DNA from 2 places in the Streptomyces sp. NPDC049597 genome. Region 2 is predicted to be linked to the other one. Evidence: riboswitches for the same ligand, from Rfam matches in the RefSeq annotation. Region 2 holds a riboswitch; the other holds the start of a gene.
The links. Region 2 has a riboswitch for glycine ahead of gcvP (aminomethyl-transferring glycine dehydrogenase). Riboswitches for the same ligand answer to the same signal wherever they lie in the genome.
Positions count from the first base shown of each region.

Region 1: another riboswitch for glycine. It lies ahead of gcvT (glycine cleavage system aminomethyltransferase GcvT); the one in region 2 lies ahead of gcvP (aminomethyl-transferring glycine dehydrogenase).

Region 1 covers NZ_JBFAOY010000030.1:718-11,106, forward strand. Annotated here, with positions in the region: gene glyA (serine hydroxymethyltransferase) at 1-881, opposite strand, end outside; gene gcvH (glycine cleavage system protein GcvH) at 905-1,279, opposite strand; gene gcvT (glycine cleavage system aminomethyltransferase GcvT) at 1,338-2,453, opposite strand; glycine riboswitch at 2,600-2,697, opposite strand; gene AB0K02_RS27355 (AAA family ATPase) at 2,845-3,516, shown strand; gene AB0K02_RS27360 (enhanced serine sensitivity protein SseB) at 3,777-4,526, shown strand; gene AB0K02_RS27365 (enhanced serine sensitivity protein SseB C-terminal domain-containing protein) at 4,645-5,433, shown strand; gene AB0K02_RS27370 (ABC transporter substrate-binding protein) at 5,622-7,289, shown strand; gene AB0K02_RS27375 (ABC transporter permease) at 7,374-8,378, shown strand; gene AB0K02_RS27380 (ABC transporter permease) at 8,389-9,342, shown strand; gene AB0K02_RS27385 (ABC transporter ATP-binding protein) at 9,349-10,347, shown strand; gene AB0K02_RS27390 (oligopeptide/dipeptide ABC transporter ATP-binding protein) at 10,344-10,389, shown strand, end outside.
Region 2 covers NZ_JBFAOY010000027.1:4,457-14,845, reverse strand. Annotated here, with positions in the region: gene AB0K02_RS26155 (DUF5999 family protein) at 1-206, shown strand, start outside; gene gcvP (aminomethyl-transferring glycine dehydrogenase) at 278-3,163, opposite strand; glycine riboswitch at 3,345-3,442, opposite strand; gene AB0K02_RS26145 (PRC-barrel domain-containing protein) at 3,544-3,936, shown strand; gene AB0K02_RS26140 (DNA polymerase IV) at 4,178-5,797, opposite strand; gene AB0K02_RS26135 (MerR family transcriptional regulator) at 5,886-6,431, opposite strand; gene AB0K02_RS26130 (bifunctional nuclease family protein) at 6,668-7,141, opposite strand; gene AB0K02_RS26125 (MerR family transcriptional regulator) at 7,195-7,938, opposite strand; gene AB0K02_RS26120 (FHA domain-containing protein) at 7,983-8,945, opposite strand; gene AB0K02_RS26115 (DUF881 domain-containing protein) at 9,007-9,843, opposite strand; gene AB0K02_RS26110 (small basic family protein) at 9,849-10,181, opposite strand; gene AB0K02_RS26105 (DUF881 domain-containing protein) at 10,178-10,389, opposite strand, start outside.

The DNA.
Region 1 (10,389 bases), on a different contig from region 2:
CGGGCGCCCTCCAGGGTGCGCTGCTGGCGCTCCTTGAACTCGTCGCTCGCGGCGACCTTGAAGGACACGGCCTTGGCGGCGATGACGTGCTCGAGGGGGCCGCCCTGCTGGCCGGGGAAGACCGCGGAGTTGATCTTCTTGGCGAGCTCGGCCGTGGACAGGATCACACCGCCGCGCGGACCGCCGAGGGTCTTGTGCGTGGTGGTGGTCACGACGTGGGCGTGCGGCACCGGGTTCGGGTGCAGACCCGCGGCGACCAGACCCGCGAAGTGGGCCATGTCGACCATCAGGTAGGCGCCGACCTCGTCGGCGATCCGGCGGAAGGCCGCGAAGTCCAGCTGGCGGGGGTAGGCGGACCAGCCGGCGACGATCAGCTTCGGCTTGGACTCCTTGGCCAGGCGCTCGACCTCGGCCATGTCGACCTGGCCGGTGGCGTCGTCCACGTGGTAGGCGACGACGTTGTAGAGCTTGCCCGAGAAGTTGATCTTCATGCCGTGGGTCAGGTGACCGCCGTGGGCCAGGTTCAGGCCCATGATCGTGTCGCCCGGCTTGAGCAGCGCGAACATGGCGGCGGCGTTGGCCTGCGCGCCGGAGTGGGGCTGCACGTTGGCGTGCTCGGCGCCGAACAGCTCCTTGATGCGGTCGATCGCGATCTGCTCGACCACGTCGACGTGCTCGCAGCCGCCGTAGTAGCGGCGGCCGGGGTAGCCCTCGGCGTACTTGTTGGTGAGGACGGAGCCCTGGGCCTCCATGACCGCGACCGGGGCGAAGTTCTCCGACGCGATCATTTCCAGGGTGGACTGCTGGCGGTGGAGCTCGGCGTCGACAGCGGCGGCGACATCCGGGTCCAGCTCGTGAAGAGGGGTGTTGAGAAGCGACATCACTCGGTCCCTAAGGTCTGGGGTCAGCCCGCGAAATCGGTGTACTCGTCGGCGGAGAGCAGGTCCTTCGGCTCCTCGCCCACGCGCACCTTGAAGAGCCAACCGCCCTCGAAGGGCGCCGAGTTCACCAGCGACGGGTCGTTGACGACGTCCTCGTTGGTCTCGGTGACCTCACCGCTGACCGGCGAGTACAGGTCGCTGACCGACTTGGTGGACTCCAGCTCGCCGCAGGTCTCGCCCGCGGTCACCGTGTCACCCACCTCGGGAAGCTGGACGTACACCACGTCGCCGAGCGCGTTGGCCGCGTGCTCCGTGATGCCGACCGTCGACACGCCGTCCTCGGCGGCCGACAGCCACTCGTGCTCCTTGCTGTAGCGCAGCTGCTGGGGGTTGCTCATGACCTGAATTCTCCTGTACGCGGGGGAGTGGTGGTGAACGAAGAGAGGGTGCGGGCGATCACTTCTGACGCTTGTAGAACGGCAGCGCCACGACCTCGTACGGCTCGTGCGTGCCGCGGATGTCGACGCCGACGCCCGGCGTGCCCGGCGCGGCGTGGGCGGCGTCCACGTACGCCATGGCGATCGGCTTGCCGAGGGTCGGGCTCGGCGCGCCCGAGGTGACCGTGCCGACGACCTTGCCGTCGGCGACCACGTCCATGCCGGCGCGCGGGACCCGGCGGCCCTCGGCGATCAGGCCGACGAGCTTGCGCGGCGGCGCCGTCTCGGCACGCTCGGCGGCCGCCGTGAGCGCCGCGCGGCCGACGAAGTCGCCGTCCTTCTCGAACTTCACGACCCGGCCGAGGCCCGCGTCGAACGGGGTGAGAGCCGTGGTCAGCTCGTGCCCGTACAGCGGCATGCCCGCCTCCAGGCGCAGCGTGTCGCGGCAGGACAGGCCGCAGGGGACGAGCCCGGCCGGGGCGCCCGCCTCGGTCAGGGCCTGCCACAGCTTCTCGGCGTACTGCGGCTCGACGAACAGCTCGAAGCCGTCCTCGCCGGTGTAGCCCGTACGGGCGATCAGGGCGGGGACGCCCGCGACGGTGCCGGGCAGGCCCGCGTAGTACTTCAGACCGTCGAGGTCGGCGTCGGTGAGCGAGGCGAGGATGCCGGGGGACTGCGGGCCCTGGACCGCGATCAGCGCGTAGGCGTCACGGTCGTCGCGCACCTGCGCGTCGAAACCGGCCGCACGCTCGGTGAGCGCGTCGAGGACGGTCTGGGCGTTGCCCGCGTTGGCGACGACCATGTACTCGGTTTCGCCGAGGCGGTAGACGATCAGGTCGTCGAGGATGCCGCCGTCCTCGCGGCAGATCATCGTGTAGCGGGCACGGCCGGGAGCCACCGTGCCGATGTTGCCGACGAGCGCGTAGTCCAGCAGGGCGACGGCCTGCGGGCCCGTGACGGTGATCTCGCCCATGTGCGAGAGGTCGAAGAGGCCGGCCGTCGTGCGGACGGCGTTGTGCTCGTCGCGCTCGCTGGCGTAACGCAGGGGCATGTCCCAGCCGGCGAAGTCTGTCATGGTCGCGCCCAGAGAACGATGCAGGGCATCGAGGGCTGTACGACGGGGGGCGTTGCTCATAGGTATGGCTCCCAGGGCATGGCTGCGAGGACAATCCTCCCCATCTGTCATCGGAACCTGAGAGGTTCGCCGCGACCCCGCGTTTGGATGGTCGTGGCTTGCACCTTGGGTGGAGCCGTCCGGACGGCTCGCTTTTCAGATCTGCCTCATCGCACGCGGTACGGGGCCTGAGAGATTCAAGGGAGGAACTTGCTCCTTCGGCGCCCGCCACACCAGGTGGCAGGGACTCTCCCGCGCGGATTCAAGCGGCCGGTATGCAGTTGGCGCGCACATCATTGCATGCCTGCGGCGGGAGTGGGGCGCGCGGACCGAGGCAAAGTCGGTTGTCCTGTATTACCAATTCTTTACACTTCATGGGCAAGGGTGGGGTGACCCGACTTGGGGGAGCGTGATGATGTTGCAGCGGTCCGGCGCATACGCCGCCACAGCCGCGGGGATGCCCGTCCAGCAGGGCGCCTCCGTCGGTGGTCTGCTCGGGGCGCCCGCGCCCGTCCTGCGCGACCTGCGGGCCCGTGCGGGCCGCAGTCCGCGCGCCCTGGTGTTCGCTGCCGGTGACGTGGTGGTCGTCTCGGGACTGCCCGGCAGCGGCAAGACGACGCTGATGAAGCGCGCGGTGACCGGGCGCGGGATCGACTCCCAGGACACCCGTGACCGGTGGGACGCGCGCATGCCCCGCTTCCTGCCGTACGCCGTCTACCGGCCCCTCGTGCGCCTCGCGCACTACGCGGGTCTGTGGCGAGCCCTGCGCTCGGGCGAGAGCGTCGTCGTGCACGACTGCGGTACGCAGGCGTGGGTGCGGCGCTGGCTGGCGCGGGAGGCGCGGCGGCGCGGGACGTCGCTGCATCTCGTCCTGCTGGACGTACCGCCGCGGGTGGCGCGGGAGGGCCAGCGCGAGCGGGGCCGCGGAGTGTCGGGGTACGCCTTCGCCCGCCACCGCCGGGCGGTGGGCCGCCTGATCGCCGACGCGGAGTCGGGCCGTCTGCCGCGGGGCTGCGCGGCGGCGGTCCTGCTGGACCGGGAAGCGGCGGGAAGGCTGCGCGTCCTCGGCTTCACGGCGGACTGACGCCGGGGTGCGGGTGCGGGGCTCTGCCCCGCGACTCGCCGGTCCGGTCCGGTGCGCGGCGCTCTCGGCGGGCTCCGCCCCGGGCCCCCGCGCCGCGCGGCCCGCCTCACCGAGTCTCTCGCCGGGCCGGCTCGGCGAGAGACGCCTCGTCGGGGCTTCGCCCGGGCCCCGCGCCGCACGCCCGGGCGGCGCTGGATTATCGTCGACGCCGCGAACACGCACGGCCGGGGTGCGTGCCCCGGGGAGGAAGAGACGAGCGCATGGAGATGCCCTACAGCGGCTGGCCCGGGAACGAGCTGGAGGAGGCCCTCGCCGCCTCCGTCGGCAGTCCCTCCGCCGGAGCCCGCCTCGTCGAGGTGCTCGGCCGCAGCAGCCTCTGGGTCCCCCTGCCCAACGGGGGCGGCCCCGACAGCGTCGGTCTCGACCTGCCCACCATGGAGATCGAGGGCGCCGCCTACGTCCCCGTCTTCAGCTCCGAGCAGCAGTTCCTCGCCGTCGTGGGCTCCCACATGTCGTTCACCGTCGCCCCCGCCCGTGAGTTCGCCCGTGGCCTGCCCCCGCAGCTCGGCATCGCCGTGAACCCGGGCGGCGCCGTCGGAGCTCCCCTTCCGCCGCCCGCCGTCGCCGAGTTGTGCCGCGCGGGGCGCACGCCGCTCGACGGTCCCGGGTCCGGCGGGAGGGTGCGGCTCTTCGAGCCGCACTGGCAGGAGGAGCCCGTCGACTTCCTCGCCGCCGCGGCCGGCGAGTTCGAGGCCGCCGGCGTCGTGCTCACCGCCCGCCGGGTGCTCGCCTCCGTCGAGGGCGAGGCGCCGGCCCTCTTCGTGGGCGTCCAGCTCTCCTCCTGGGAGGGCGCCGACCGCAACGCGCCCATGGACGCGCTCGGCCGCGCGCTCGCCCGCGTCCCGGTCCCCTGGCCGGTGAACATCGTCCTGCTGGATGTCGCGCAGGACCCGGTGGGCGACTGGATGCTGGAGCGTGTCCGCCCCTTCTACCAACGACATCACGCGTAGAAGTCAAGCCGGCGCCAGGACGGCCGCTTAAGCTGGTTTGATGACCTGGCCGGAGGTCCCCTGACACAGGGACGGACCACTCGGGCACGGGTACGGATCGAAGAGGGGCGGAATCCAGGTGAGCGCGTCAGGCACCGCGGCGACCGGGCAGGTCGAGCACATGCTGCGCCAGGTGACTCCCGGGCGCTACGACGCGTACGAGGCACTGCTGCACGCCCTCGCCGACCCCGGTGGCCGGATCTTGATGCTGCTGTGGCACGGACAGCCCGGCTCCCCCGACGCCCAGTACGGGAACATGGAGGTCGACGGCGTCGGCTACGCGCCGTGCGTCACCTCCGCGCAGGAGCTCGCCGTCTCCGGCTGGAGCCGCGCGCACGAGGTCGTCACCGGCCGGGACATCGCCCGTGCCCTGTACCCCGAGCGCTGGGGCATCTGGCTCAACCCGCACGCGTCGGGCGGCGGCGTCGGCATCCCGTGGCTGGACCTGCGCCGCATCGCCACCGGACTCGACCGGATGCCCGCGGGCCCGCTGCGACTGTCGGACCCGGCCGTCGAGATCCCCCAGTTCTACGCGCTGCTCACACAGAACGCGCACCGCACGCCGGCCGTGCGCTCGCTGCGCCGCGCCTGGGTGCAGCCGTCCGTCGGCGCCGCGTACCTCGCCATCGGGCTCGATCTGTACGACACCGGACCCCAGGCGGTCGACGCGGCACGGGCGATGATGCAGCAGTCGATCGGCGCGGTCCCGGACGGGCTGCCGGTCTCCACGGTCGCGCTGTCGGACGAGTACGACCCGGTGACGATGTGGATGCGGGCGAACGCCCGGCCCTTCTACGACCGCGAGGCGCACGGCGGCGCCCAGCCGGCCGGTGGCGGTTACGGATACCCGCCGGTCGGCGCTCGCTGACCGCTGCCGAACTCTCCCGGTTCCCAGGGAAATTCGTCTCCCGCGTGGGGATGTCCCGTATCCGGCGGGTTTGTTGAGTGTCCGGGTCTCGACTAGGTATCACCGTTATCCGGACCGTTCTCCCAGGTGTCTCCCGTCTGTAGTGTTCGGCCGGTCAAGACTCCACATGGTGAACCAGGGGTGGACCCATGCGAATATTCAAGTCCGGGCCTGTCCGGGCGATCACGGCGGCGGTTGCCGTCGGCTTGATCGCGACAGGTTGCGCCAGCGAGCGGGACAAGGACGGCGGCAAGGCGGCGAAGGACACCTTCGTCTTCGCCGGCGCCGGTGACCCTGGTTCTCTGGACCCCGCTCTCGCGAGCGACGGTGAGACCTTCCGCGTCACGCGCCAGGCCTTCGAGGCGCTGCTCGAGCACGAGTCCGGTGGCAGCAAGCTCGTCGGCGGGCTCGCGGAGACGTGGTCCAGCAACCCGGCCGGCACCGTGTGGACGTTCAACCTGAGGAAGAACGTGAAGTTCCACGACGGCGAGGCGTTCAACGCCGCCGCCGTGTGCGCGAACTACGACCACTGGTTCAACTGGAAGGGCACGTACCAGTCCAGCGCGGTCTCCTACTACTGGCAGACCATCATGGGCGGGTTCGCCAAGAACGAGGACCCCGAGGCCCCGAAGGCGAACTACAAGTCCTGCACCGCCAAGGACGAGAACACCGCCGTCATCGAGGTGAACGAGCCCTCCGCCAACCTGCCCGGCGGCTTCTCCCTCCAGGCCCTGGCGATCCACTCGCCGAAGGCGATCAAGGAGTACGCGAAGCAGGACGCGACCGCCAAGGGCGACGCGATCACGTACCCCAAGTACAGCCAGGAGGCCGGCACGGTCGCCGGCACCGGCCCGTACAAGATCGTGAAGTGGAACAAGGGCAACAAGGAAGTCTCCCTCGAGCGCTTCGACGACTACTGGGGCGAGAAGGCCAAGATCAAGAACCTGGTCTTCCGTACCATCGACACCGAGGACGGCCGTCGCCAGGCCCTCCAGGCCGGTGACATCAACGGCTACGACCTCGTCGCCCCGGCCGATGTGAAGACCCTCGAGGGCGAGGGCTACCAGGTCCCGACCCGTGACGTCTTCAACATCTTCTACGTCGGCATGACGCAGTCGAAGAACCCGGCGCTGAAGAAGCCCGAGGTCCGCCAGGCCCTCACGCACGCCATCGACCGCGAGCACCTGGTCAAGACCCAGCTGCCCGAGGGCGGCAAGGCCGCGTCCCAGTTCATGCCCGACACGGTCGCCGGCTTCTCGGACAAGGTGAAGACCTACCCGTTCGACACCAACAAGGCCAAGGAGCTCCTCAAGAAGGCGGGCGAGGAGAACCTCAAGATCGAGTTCTGCTACCCGACCGAGGTCACCCGCCCGTACATGCCCGCTCCGCAGGACATGTTCGAGCTGATGAAGGCCGACCTGGAGAAGGCCGGCGTCACCGTCACCCCGAAGGCCATGAAGTGGGCCCCGGACTACCTGGACGCCACCGAGGCGGGCTCCTGCGCCCTGCACATGCTCGGCTGGACCGGTGACTTCAACGACGGCTACAACTTCATCGGCACCTGGTTCGCCGGGCCCGACAAGCAGTGGGGCTTCAAGGACAAGAAGGTCTTCGACGCGGTCAACGCCGCCTCGAAGGTGACCGACCCCGCCGGCCGCACCGAGGCGTACAAGAAGGCCAACGAGGCCATCATGGAGTACGTCCCGGGCATCCCGATCTCGTCCTCCCCGCCGGCCATCGCCTTCGGCAAGAACGTCAACCCGCCGAACGTCTCCCCGCTGACGCAGGAGAACTTCGCCGAGACCTCCTTCAAGTAATCGCACACCAGCGGGTCCGCCCGGCCACTGCTCCAGGTGGCCGGGCGGACCCGCATCGACGCACGTTAGAAAGGGGCATGCGGGGTGCTGCGACTTGTCATACGACGACTGCTACAGCTCATTCCCACCCTGCTCGGCCTGTCGGTTCTCCTCTTCCTCTGGCTGAACCGGCTGCCCGGCGGACCCGCCTCAGCGATCCTGGGCGAGCGGGCGACCGAAGCCGAAGTGGCACGCATCAACCGGGCGCTGGGACTGGACGAGCCTGTCCATGTCCAGTACTGGCGCTTCCTCAAGCGCATTTTCGAACTGGACCTCGGCACCTCCACCCAGACCGGCCAGCCGGTGTGGGAGGAATTCACCCTGCGCTTCCCGGCCACGGTGGAACTCAGCGTCGCCGCGATCCTCATCGCGGTGGCCGTCGGCATCCCGCTCGGCTACCTGGCCGCCAAGCGCCGCGGAGGCTGGCTCGACGTCGCCTCCGTCTCCGGGTCGCTGATCGGCATCTGTATCCCGGTGTTCTTCCTCGCCCTGCTCCTCAAGGGCATCTTCGCCGTCGAGCTGGGCATCTTCCCGAGCTACGGGCGGCTGTCGACGGGTCTCGACGCCACGGACGTCACCGGATTCGCGGTTCTGGACGGCCTGCTGACCGGTGAACTGGACGCCAGCTGGGACGCGATCATGCACCTGGTCCTCCCCGCTGTGGCGCTCGCCTCCATCCCGCTCGCGGTCATCGTGCGCATGACCCGCGCCAGCGTTCTCGAGGTCCTCGGCGAGGACTACATCCGCACCGCCGAGTCCAAGGGTCTGGACAAGCGCGTCGTGCGCGGCCGGCACGTCCTGCGCAACGCGATGCTGCCGGTGGTCACCGCCGTCGGTCTGCTGACCGGCAGCCTGCTGTCGGGTGCGGTGCTGACCGAGTCGGTGTTCTCCTTCGGCGGCATCGGCTCCTTCATCCGCACCTCGATCGACGCCCGGGACTACCCGGTGCTGGTCGGGTTCATCCTCTTCATCGCGATGGTGTACGTCCTCATCAACCTGCTGGTCGACCTCGCGTACAGCATCATCGACCCGAGAGTGCGGGTGCACTGACGTGACGACCATGACCAAGAAGGCAGACAGGATCGACCGGCTCGCCGAGTTGATGCAGCAGACCGAGGTGACCTCGGGCGCCAGTCTGTGGCGCGAGGCGATGCGGCGCCTGAAGTCCAGCAAGATGGCCGTCATCGGCGTGGTCATCATCGCCGCGTTCGTCGTCCTGGCGGTCGTCGGCCCGTGGATCGCCCCGCACGCCCCCACGGCACAGACCTGGCGTGACGAAGTCCTGACCAACCAGGGCAAATTCGTCGGCATGCGCGGCGAGAACTGGTTCGGCCTGGACCACCTCGGCCGCGACATGTTCTCCCGGATGCTCGTCGGAGCACGCCAGACCCTGCTCGTCGGCGTCGTCTCGATGCTCATCGGACTGGTCGTCGGCGCCGTCGTGGGTGTGGTGTCCGGCGCCGCCGCCACTCTCGGCGGCAGGTCCGGCCAGCGGCTCGACACGGTGATCATGCGCATCACCGACATCATGCTGTCGCTGCCGTCGCTGCTGCTCGCGGTGTCCATCGCCGCGGTGATGGGTCAGTCCCTGACGACCGTGATGATCGCCGTGGGTGTCGTCCAGATCCCCGTCTTCGCCCGTCTGCTGCGCGGTTCGATGCTCGCCCAGGGCGGCGCCGACTACGTGCTGGCGGCGAAGGCGCTCGGCGTACGCCGGAAGCGGATCGTTCTCACCCAGATCCTGCCGAACTCGCTGAGTCCGGTCATCGTCCAGGCGACGCTCAGCCTCGCCACCGCGATCATCGAGGCGGCCGCCCTGTCCTACCTGGGCCTCGGCAACCCCGACCCGGCGATCCCGGAGTGGGGCGTCATGCTCTCGCAGGCACAGCGGTTCTTCGACAACGAGCCGATGATGGCGGTCTATCCGGCGGTCGGCATCATCATCACCGCCCTTGGCTTCACCCTGCTCGGCGAGGCCATGCGCGAAGCCCTCGACCCGAAGCTGCGAGGCTGAAGTCCCATGCCACTGCTTACTGTTGACGAACTCAGCGTCACCTTCGGCGGCCGCGGCCGCAAGGAGTCCACGGCGGTCGACGGCGTCTCCTTCGACGTCGACCAGGGCCAGGTGGTGGGACTGGTCGGCGAGTCGGGCTGCGGCAAGTCCGTGACCTCGCTCGCCCTGATGGGTCTGCTGCCGGCCAAGGGCGTGAAGATCGGCGGACGTGCCGACTTCGACGGCGAGAACCTGCTCACCATGAGCCCGCGCAAGCTGCGGGACATGCGCGGCAGCCGGCTCGCCATGATCTTCCAGGACCCGCTGTCCTCGCTGAACCCGGTCGTCCCCATCGGCGTCCAGGTCACCGAGATCCTCCGGCGCCACCGCGGACTGAAGGGGGAGGCCGCCCGCAAGGAGGCCGCCCACCTGCTGGACAGGGTCGGCATCCCCGATCCGAACCGGCGGCTGAAGGAGTACCCGCACCAGCTCTCCGGAGGCATGCGCCAGCGCGCGCTCATCGCCATGGCGGTGGCCTGTGCGCCCCGGCTGCTCATCGCCGACGAGCCGACGACCGCGCTGGACGTGACCATCCAGGCCCAGATCCTCGAACTGCTCAAGGAACTGGTCGACCAGGAGGGCACCGCCCTGCTGATGATCACCCACGACCTGGGTGTCGTCGCCGGCCTGTGCGACCAGGTCAATGTGCTGTACGCGGGCCGGGCGGTGGAGTCGGCGGGCCGCCGCGAGCTGTTCGCGCACCCCACCCACCCGTACGCACACGGTCTGCTCGGCTCCATCCCGCGGCTCGACGCGCCGCGCGGCGAGCCGCTCAACCCGATCCGCGGATCCATCAACGACAAGATCGCCTGGGCCGACGGCTGTGCCTTCGCACCCCGTTGCGACTTCTACACGATGGAGTGCCTGACCGGCACACCAGAACTGACCGAACCACGCGCGGCCGGCCACCAGGTGCGCTGCGTCAACCCGGTCCTTCCCAAGCCCAAGGCGGAGGTCTCGGCATGAGCTTGCTCGAACTCGACGATGTGAAGGTCCATTTCCCGGTCA
Region 2 (10,389 bases):
TGTGCCAGCACAAGCCAGCCTGCCCCACGCCCGACTCAGCCGACCGGGAGGCGGCACGCCTGGTGGCGCACCACCCGGAGCAGGGCTGGAGCCTCCTGTGCAACGGTGTGCTCCTCTTCGAGGACACCGGCGAACTGCTGCCCGACGGGCAGATCATCGCCCCGCACCGGCCGAGTGAGACCGGCCAGGTGATGACGGCCGCCTAGCCGGTCACCGACACGAACAGGGGCCGGCCGGAGAGTCCTCCGTACCGGCCCCGATCCATGTGCGCGGGACGTCAGTTGTCGTACTCGTCCAGCGGCGGGCAGGAGCAGACCAGGTTGCGGTCGCCGAATGCGCCGTCGATACGGCGGACCGGCGGCCAGTACTTGTCCGCAGCGCTCACACCCGCCGGGAAGACCGCCTCGTCACGGCTGTAGGCGTGGTTCCACTCGCCACCGAGCGCCGCCGCGGTGTGCGGGGCGTTGCACAGCGGGTTGTCGTCCGCGGGCCACTGGCCCGACGCCACCTTCTCGATCTCGGCACGGATCGCGATCATCGTGTCGCAGAAGCGGTCGAGCTCGGCCAGGTCCTCGCTCTCCGTCGGCTCGATCATCAGCGTGCCGGCCACCGGGAACGACATGGTCGGCGCGTGGAAGCCGTAGTCGATCAGACGCTTGGCGATGTCGTCGACGCTCACACCGGTCGCCTTGGACAGCGGCCGCAGGTCCACGATGCACTCGTGGGCGACCAGACCCGCGGGGCCCGTGTACAGCACCGGGTAGTGCGGCTCCAGGCGCCTGGCGATGTAGTTCGCCGCGAGAACGGCCACCTGCGTGGCCCGCTTGAGACCCTCGCCGCCCATCAGACGGACGTAGGCCCAGGAGATGGGCAGGATGCCCGCCGAGCCCCACGGGGCGGCCGAGATCGGGCCGACGCCGGTCTCGGGGCCCGCGGACGGCTGCAGCGGGTGGTTCGGCAGGTACGGCGCGAGGTGCGCCCGCACGCCGACCGGGCCGACGCCCGGACCACCGCCGCCGTGCGGGATGCAGAAGGTCTTGTGCAGGTTCAGGTGCGAGACGTCGCCGCCGAACCTGCCCGGCTTGGCGAGGCCGACCAGTGCGTTGAGGTTGGCGCCGTCCACGTAGACCTGGCCACCCGCGTCGTGCACCTGGGCGCAGATGTCGGCCACGTGCTCCTCGAACACGCCGTGCGTCGACGGGTAGGTGATCATCAGCACGGAGAGCTGGTCGCGGTACTGCTCGATCTTGGCGCGCAGGTCCTCGACGTCCACCTCGCCGTCGTCGGCGGTCTTCACGACGACGACCTTCATGCCGGCCATCACGGCGCTGGCGGCGTTGGTGCCGTGCGCGGAGGACGGGATCAGGCACACGGTGCGCTGCTCGTCGCCGTTGGCGCGGTGGTACGCGCGCACGGCGAGCAGACCGGCCAGCTCGCCCTGGGACCCGGCGTTGGGCTGGATCGAGACCTTGTCGTAGCCGGTGACCTCGGCGAGACGCTCCTCCAGCTCGTGGATGAGCGTCAGGTAGCCCTCGGCCTGCTCGACGGGCGCGAAGGGGTGGATCTGGCCGAACTCCGGCCAGGTGACCGGCTCCATCTCCGTCGTCGCGTTCAGCTTCATCGTGCAGGAGCCGAGCGGGATCATGCCGCGGTCCAGCGCGTAGTCGCGGTCGGCGAGCCTGCGCAGGTAGCGCAGCATCGCGGTCTCGGAGCGGTGCTGGTGGAAGACCGGGTGGGTCAGGTAGGCGTCGGAGCGCAGCAGCGCGGCCGGCAGGCCGTCGGTGCTCGCCGCGTCCAGCGCCTCGACGTCGCCCTGGACCCCGAAGGCGGACCACACGGCCGTCAGCTGGTCACGGCCGGTGGTCTCGTCACAGGCGACGGAGACGTGGTCGGCGTCCACGAGGTGCAGGTTGACGCCGCCCTCACGCGCGGCCGCGACGACGTCGGCGGCCTTGCCGGGCACGCGCAGCGTGAGCGTGTCGAAGAAGGTGCCGTGCACGACCTCGACGCCGCCGGCCCGCAGCCCGTCGGCCAGGACGGTGGCGTAGCGGTGGGTGCGCTCCGCGATGGCGCGCAGACCGTCGGGGCCGTGGTAGACGGCGTACATGCCCGCCATGACGGCGAGCAGCACCTGAGCGGTGCAGATGTTGCTGGTGGCCTTCTCACGGCGGATGTGCTGCTCACGGGTCTGGAGCGCGAGCCGGTAGGCCTTGTTGCCGTCCGCGTCCACGGAGACGCCGACGAGGCGCCCGGGCAGGCTGCGGGCGAACGTGTCGCGCACCGCCATGTAGCCCGCGTGCGGGCCGCCGAAGCCCATCGGGACGCCGAAGCGCTGGGTCGTGCCGACGGCGATGTCCGCGCCGAGCGCGCCGGGCGAGGTCAGCAGGGTGAGCGCCAGCAGGTCGGCGGCGACGGTGACGATCGCGCCGATCCCGTGCGCCTGCTCGATGACCGGCTTCAGGTCCCGTACGGCACCGGAGGCGCCCGGGTACTGGAGCAGCACGCCGAAGACGCCGCGCTCGGCGATCTCGGCGGGGATGCCCTCGCTGAGGTCGGCGGTGACGACCTCGACGCCGGTGGGCTCGGCGCGGGTCTCGATCACGGCGATGGTCTGCGGCAGGACGTCGGCGTCGACGAGGAAGACGCCGTTCTTGACCTTGCCGACCCGGCGGGCGAGCGACATGGCCTCGGCGGCCGCGGTGCCCTCGTCCAGCAGGGAGGCGCCGGAGGTGGGCAGGCCGGTGAGGTCGGCGACGACGGTCTGGAAGTTCAGGAGGGCCTCGAGCCGTCCCTGGGAGATCTCCGGCTGGTAGGGCGTGTAGGCGGTGTACCAGGCCGGGTTCTCCATGACGTTGCGCAGGATGACCGGCGGCGTGAAGGTGCCGTAGTAGCCGAGGCCGATCATGGGCGCGAGCACCTGGTTGCGGTCGGCGAGCGAACGCAGCTCGGCGAGGACGTCGGCCTCGGTGCGGGCGTCGGGGAGGTTCAGCGCCTCGGCGCTCTTGATCACATCCGGCACCGCCGCGGCGGTCAGCTCGTCGAGCGATCCGTACCCCACCTGCGCGAGCATCTTCGCCTGGGCAGCGGCGTCGGGGCCGATGTGTCGCTGCTCGAAGGGTGTGCCTCGCTCCAGCTGGGAGAGCGGAATGCGGTTGGTGGTCATGTGGGAGGCCTCCTGGTCTTATGCGACCTGCGAGGGGCACCGCGGCGCGGATGCCCGGACGGCCTCCCCCTCTGTCATCTCGAACCTGAGAGCTTCACCGGGCGCCATGGCTCGACGCGCCGGCTTTCACCGTCGGTGAGAGCGGATGCCGTCCGACGCCCGCCCTGCTTTCCAGAGTGACCTCGTCCGTGCGGTACAGGGGCCTGAGAGATTCCGGGGAGGATTTGCTCCTTCGGCGCCGCCGGTGGGATCACCGGTGGACTCTCCCGCACAGGGTCAACAGCCGATTGCCAGGGTACCAGCGCGTTCCTATGACGAACCTTCAAGTGGCCGTCACCCGAGATGTGCACTTTTGTAGTGACTGTAGAGCAGTGCGACCCATTGGAGGGACCGTGCAGACCGATATCGATCCGCGCAGCCTCATAGGCCGTAAGGCGTTCGACCGCGACGGCCACAAGATCGGCACCGTCGACGAGGTCTACCTGGACGACGCCACGGGCGAGCCCGAGTGGGCCGCCGTACGCACGGGACTGTTCAGCCGGGACGCCTTCGTGCCCCTGGAGCCGAGCGAAGTCGTCGACAACGCACTCCACGTCCCCTACGAGCGCGCCCTGATCAAGGACGCACCCGACTTCGGTGTCGGCCGCCATCTCTCCCCGGAGCAGGAGCTTCAGCTCTACCACCACTACGGACTCGACCTCTCCGCTCCTCCGACGCCTGCCCCGTCCGCCGGTGACCGCTCCTTCGGCAAGGTCACGGGCCAGGAGGACTGAACGCCGCCTCCCCTCCCACCTGCGCCCTCTCCGGGCCTGCCACGAGCCGCGACATCCCGCATCGACGCCGTGCCGCCGTGACCCGTCAGGAGCACCGGCACCGGTACCTCCCGAAGCCCCCTCAGCCCCCCGCCGGGCAGCCCGCGAGCCATGGCACTCCTACGCGAGCGCCCGCACCGCCCTGCCCGGTGAGTGCCCTCCGCTCCCGGGGAGCCCCGCGATCCGCGGAGCTCCCCGGCCGTCACGCGCTCGGCGCGACCGGGTGCTCGTCGCCGCCCCGACCTGACGCGCTCCCCTCCGCCGGTCCCGGGGAAGGCTCACCCGGTGCCTCAGGCCCCGGCCGAGCGATCACGTGAAGGGGCCCACCGCCCGCCCCACCCGAATCGGCCGCGTCTCTTCCGGGCCCCTCGGCCCCCGCCTCCCCCGAGGCGACCGCCTCCGGCTCCCCCGGGGCAGCCGTCTCCTCCCCCGACGCCTCGGTCCGCGAAGAGACCGCCGGTACCAGCGGCAGCGGGTCCGACGGCTGGAGGTCCTCGTCGTCCACACGGAACGTGCGCACCCGGCCCGGCGGCGACCCCGGCTCCTCGAAGCGCACGGTCACGCGCCCCACGCCACTGCCCTGCACCCAGCCCGCCCCGTACACGGCATGCCGGACGTCCTGCCCTGCGGACCAGTGCCGAGCGGAGGGCCCGGCCGGCCCGGGCTCCACCGGCGCCTCCTCGCGCTCGGCCCCTTCCGGCGGCTCACCGGCCTCGCCCGACGACGCGGCCGAGGCCGCGGCCTCCTCGGCCGCGGCCTGCGCGAAAAGGTCCTCCTGCGTGTAGTCGGCCAGCCCCGTGACCCCGACCCCGAGCAGCCGGACGCCGCCCGTGGTGTCCACGGACTCCAGCAGGCGGCCTGCGGCCTCGCGCACCACGGCCGGGTCGTCGGTCGGCCCCCTGAGCGTCTCCGAGCGCGTGAGCGTGGAGAAGTCGTAGCGCCGGACCTTGAGGACGATCGTCCGGCCGGAGTGCCTGCCCGCCCGCAGCCGCTGCACACAGCGCTCGGCGAGCCGCTCCACCTCGATCCGCACCCGCACCCGGTCGTGCAGGTCCACGTCGAAGGTGTCCTCCACCGACACCGACTTCGCGTCCCGCTCGGCGACCACGGGCCGGTCGTCGTGCCCGAGCGCCATCCGGAACAGCGCGGTGCCGTGTGCCCTGCCCAGCAGGCGTACGAGCTCGTCCTCGCCCGCCTCCGCGAGGTCGGCGACCGTGGTCATCCCCGCCCGTCGGAGATGTTCGCCCGTGGCGGGACCGACGCCGGGCAGTGTCCGCACGGACAGGGGCCCGAGCAGCTCTCTTTCGGAGCCGGGCTCTATGAGGACGAGTCCGTCCGGCTTCGCCTGCTCGGAGGCGATCTTGGCCAGCATCTTGGAGCCGGCCAGGCCGACGGACGCGGTCAGCCCCGTCACCGCCCGGATGTCGGCCCGCAGCCGCTCTCCCGTCGCACGGGCCGAGGCCGAGTCGTCGGCGGCACCGCCGGCCTCCAGGTCGACGAAGGCCTCGTCCAGGCTGAGCGGCTCCATGAGCGGCGACAGCCGCCCCAGCAGCTCCATGACCTGCTCGCTGACCGAGCGGTAGAGGGTGAATCGGGGCACGAGGTACGCCGCGTTCGGTGCGAGCCGTCTGGCCTGCGCCATCGGCATCGCCGAGTGCACGCCGAAACGCCTCGCCTCGTACGACGCGGTGGCGACCACTCCGCGCGGCCCCAGCCCCCCGACCACCACGGCCTTCCCGCGCAACGAAGGCTTCGCCGCCTGCTCGGCGGCGGCGTAGAAGGCATCCATGTCCAGATGCAGGATCGTCGGCGCGGATCTCACACCATCGATGCTGCCCTACGCCACTGACAACGTCGCCGCACGAGCAGCGCGACGACGCCTGTCCGTCCCGGTCCGCCGGACCGCCGCATCACCCCGCGCGGTCGCGCCTGCGCCTCGCCAGCTCGTCGGCGGGGTTGTTGCCGATCAGGGTCTCGCCCGTGTCGACGCGTTCTCCGTGCAACTGCGACAGGGCCGTCTCGACGTCCCGCCACACGACGCCCACCGCGATCCCGAAGACGCCCTGACCGCCCTGGAGCAGGTCGACGACCTCGTCGGGCGACGAGCACTCGTACACCGTCGCCCCGTCGCTCATCAGCGTCATCCGCTCGAGGTCGCGAAAGCCCCGGGCACGCAGATGCTGGACGGCGGCGCGGATGTTCTGCAGCGCGACGCCGGTGTCCAGGAACCGCTTCACGATCTTGAGGACGACCACGTCCCGGAAGCTGTAGAGCCGCTGGGTGCCGGATCCGTACGCCGGCCGCACGCTCGGCTCCACCAGGCCCGTACGCGCCCAGTAGTCGAGCTGCCGATAGGTGATCCCCGCCGCCGCGCACGCGGTCGGTCCGCGGTATCCGATGGTGTCCGCCGAGGGATCGGCCGCGCTGTCGTGCAGCGGATACGGCCCGCCTTCCACCGGACTGATTCCGGGGCCGCCCCCAGCCGTACTGTCGCCGCTGCTTCTCACGCCGACCTCCGTCCTTGACCTGCCACCTCGAAGGTAGGGAGTCACCAGGGGTGCGTCAACGATCGCCACACTCGGCACGCCGAGTGATAATCACCCTGAGAGTGGTTTCTCGTGCCCCGATCCGGGGAAAGGCTACTCGAATGCGCCGATGCCGTACGGTCGGGTGCTCACCGCCCGTGACGGCCTCACTGGCTGCTGGAACCGAAGTCCTCGGGCGAGATCTGGTCGAGGAACTCGCGGAACTTCTCCACCTCGTCCTCCTGCTCGTCCGGGATGGCGATCCCCGCGTCGTCGAGCACACCGTCACTGCCGTAGATCGGGGTCCCCGTGCGCAGGGCGAGCGCTATGGCGTCGGACGGCCTGGCGCTCACCTCGACACCGCTGGCGAAGACCAGTTCCGCGTAGAACACGCCCTCGCGCAGGTCGGTGATGCGGACCTCGGTGAGCTCCTGGCCCACCGCATCGAGGACGTCCTTGAACAGGTCGTGCGTCAAGGGTCTGGCGGGGGCCATCCCCTGCTGCGCGAAGGCGATCGCGGTCGCCTCCCCCGGTCCGATCCAGATGGGGAGGTACCGATCGCCTCCCACTTCACGCAGGAGCACGATCGGTTGGTTCGAGGGCATTTCGACCCGGACACCCACAACGTCGAGCTCGTTCACACAGCAACCCTAGGACGTGCGGACGAGGTTTGGGTAGTCGGGCTGGGCCAAGATCAGTGGAGCCGCACTCCGAGAGCGCTCTGGACCAGGGCAGCGTGCAGTCTCACGGACAGCGCGGCCAGCTCTCTCGTGGTGGCCTCCGCATGCGCTCTCGTCTGCGGATTACGGTGTCTGCGCAGCGGTGCGACGATCTGTTCGACCAGCCCGGCGTCCCGGTCGGCGGACGCCTTCATCGCCCGCAGATGGCGCGGCTCGAGCCCGAATCTGCCGAGCTCGCAGACGAGCCTGGCCACCGTCACCGACTCGGCGTCGTAACCGCCGCTCGCGTCGGCCGTGAGCAGCCCGTACGACTCCCACTCGGCCAGATCCTCCTCGGCCACCTCGGCGGCGGCCAGGAGCTCGGCCCGGCCGAGCCGCCGGGCGGTACGGCGGCCGCTCTCGGCCCCCTCACCGCCCTCGAACAGCTCGCGCTGCGCCCCCTGGACGGGCAGCTGGATCTGCTCGCCCCGCTCGAGGGCGTCCAGCTGCTCACGGATGACCTTGAGGGGGAGGTAGTGGTCGCGCTGCATGCGCAGGACGAGGGCCAGGCGCTCGACGTCCTGGGCACTGAACTTGCGGTACCCGGACGGGGACCGGCTCGGCTCGACGAGCCCCTCGGCCTCCAGGAAACGGATCTTGGAGATCGTCACCTCGGGGAACTCGTCGCGCAGCCGAGCCAGCACCGCGCCGATGCTCATCAGCCGGTCGCCCGGGCCGGCAGCGCCGTGTCCGGCACCGCCCGTCGGTGTACGCAGCATGTACCTTCCCTGTGGGAGTCCCCCCGGCGGAGCGGGGGGAACGGTCACACGCCCCGCTGGCTCGCGTAGAACACCAGCCGGTACTTGCCGATCTGGACCTCGTCACCGTTCGCCAGGACCACCGAGTCGATCCGCTCGCGGTTCACGTACGTGCCGTTGAGGCTGCCGACGTCGGAGACGCTGAAACTGCCGTCCGGACCTCGGCGGAACTCCACATGGCGGCGCGAGACCGTCACGTCGTCGAGGAAGATGTCGCTCTGCGGGTGCCGCCCCGCGGTCGTCAGGTCGCCGTCCAGCAGGAAGCGGCTGCCCGAGTTCGGACCGCGGCGCACCACCAGGAGGGCGGAGCCGAGCGGCAGGGCGTCGACCGCCGCCTGAGCCTCGGGCGACAGCGAGGGCAGGGCGGTCTGCCCGGTGACCTCGGAGTCGTACGCCTCGATCCCGGAGATCGAGATGGTCGACGTCGTCTCGGAGGCGCGCTCGGCCGGAGCACCACCGCGAAGCGGCGCACCGCAGTTGGAGCAGAACCGACCGGCCTCGGTGTTCCGGTGGCCGCACCTCGTACAAACCGGCAGACCCGCCATGGAGGGATCCTCCTGCCGCGGTTGTCCCGCGTGGGGATTGGTCGCATACGGATCGGGGGCAAACCCTCCACCCGTACTTGAGGTTGATGGTTCCCCGAAACCTATGCGCCCGGCACCGGCAGGGTCAACAGACGACGCGCCCTGTCCGCCCGAATTGTCGCCACCGGCGACCTCGTCGCGGAACAGCGGCCGCTCGGCGCCCTGCTCCTCGCTCTGGCCGTGGCGCGGCGCGCGATGACGGGCGTTGCCGTCCTCACGTGCGCTCTTGCCGAACAACTTCCCAAACAACTTCACGGGCGTTTCCCCTTGACCGAAATAGACCCGCCCGTGGGGCAGGACGAACCCTGTACCAACACACCTGCCGACCCGGACATCTTCACAACGTCCGTGACCACCGGACAGTTTCCACCACGCACCGCTGATCCGGTGCGTCGCCCCCCTGCAATCCTCCGCCCTGCCCCGGCAGACCTCATGCTCCCCCGTTTCACTGCGATGACGACCGAGCGTAGTCAGGCCGCTCCGCCGGTCGCAAGGCGTCGACGATGATCTTCTCCGAACGCTCCACGGTCGCCGTGGCCTGCTCCTTCTCCAGCGTCTGCACCACACCACCGGGGATGTTCAGCGCGGGCTCCAGGTCCTGCGGCTTGCCGATGACCTTGAAGGTGTACGGCGGGCTGACGCGCTTGCCGTCGACCTCTATGTCGCCCGCCGTGCCGGAGAAGAACGTGTCCGCGACGACCCGGACCCCGTTGACCTGGATCGCCTCCGCGCCGGCGGCCCGCAGCTCCTGGATCGCGTCGAGGAGCATGTCGGGCTCCACCGTGCCCGCCGGATCCCCGATGGTCAGCGTGATGCCAGGACCCTGCGCGGCCACCGTGCCGGCGAGGATCCCGAGCTGCTGCTCCTTCTGGAGCGTCTGCTTGCGCGCCTCCTCGGCCTGGTCGGAGCTGTTCTCCAGCTCGGTGCGCTGGTCCTCCAGGCGCTGCTTCTCGTCCTCCAGGCGCTGCGACCGGTTGTCGAGCTCGTCGAGGATGCGCACCAGGTCCTCCTGGCGCGCCCCGCGCAACGCGCTCTCGTCGCTGTTCGAACGCACCTGGATGGCCAGGCCCAGACCGAGTACGAACAGCAGCAGCGCGACGATGAGTTGGGCGCGCGTCACCCGAGGCGGCCATACGGCGGCACTCAGCCGCTGCCGTCCCGTCTGCGAGGGACCCTCGTCCGCGGGCGACTCCGGCTGCTGCGCCGGCGGCGGGGCGAGCGGCGGCAGCGGCTCGCGCCTGGGCTCCGGCGAGCTGCGGTGGGGCTTCTCTTCGCTGTTCATGTTCGTCACGCCCGGAAGACATGCCGGCGGATCGCGGCGGCGTTGGAGAAGATCCGGATACCGAGGACGACGACCACGCCGGTGGACAACTGCGCACCGACGCCGAGCTTGTCGCCGAGAAAGACGATCAGAGCGGCCACCACCACGTTCGACAGGAAGGAGACGACGAAGACCTTGTCGACGAAGATCCCGTCGAGCATGGCCCGCAGACCGCCGAACACCGCGTCCAGGGCGGCGACGACCGCGATCGGAAGGTAAGGCTCGACTACCGCCGGCACCTCGGGCCGGATCAACAGTCCGACCACGACTCCGACGACGAGGCCCAGTACGGCGATCACGATGTGCCCTTCCCTGTGTCAGCCGTCCCCGGCCCACTGCCCCGGTCGGCGTCGGCGGTCATCGGCTCTGCTGTACGTACGATCAAGCTGGGGGCCGCGGGCAACCGCACCGACTGCTCGTCGGAAATGCTGGAGCGGATACCGAAGTTCTCCTTCAACGCGTGCAGGTACTGGCCGTCGGCACTGTCCTGGAACGCGGTGCTCAGCT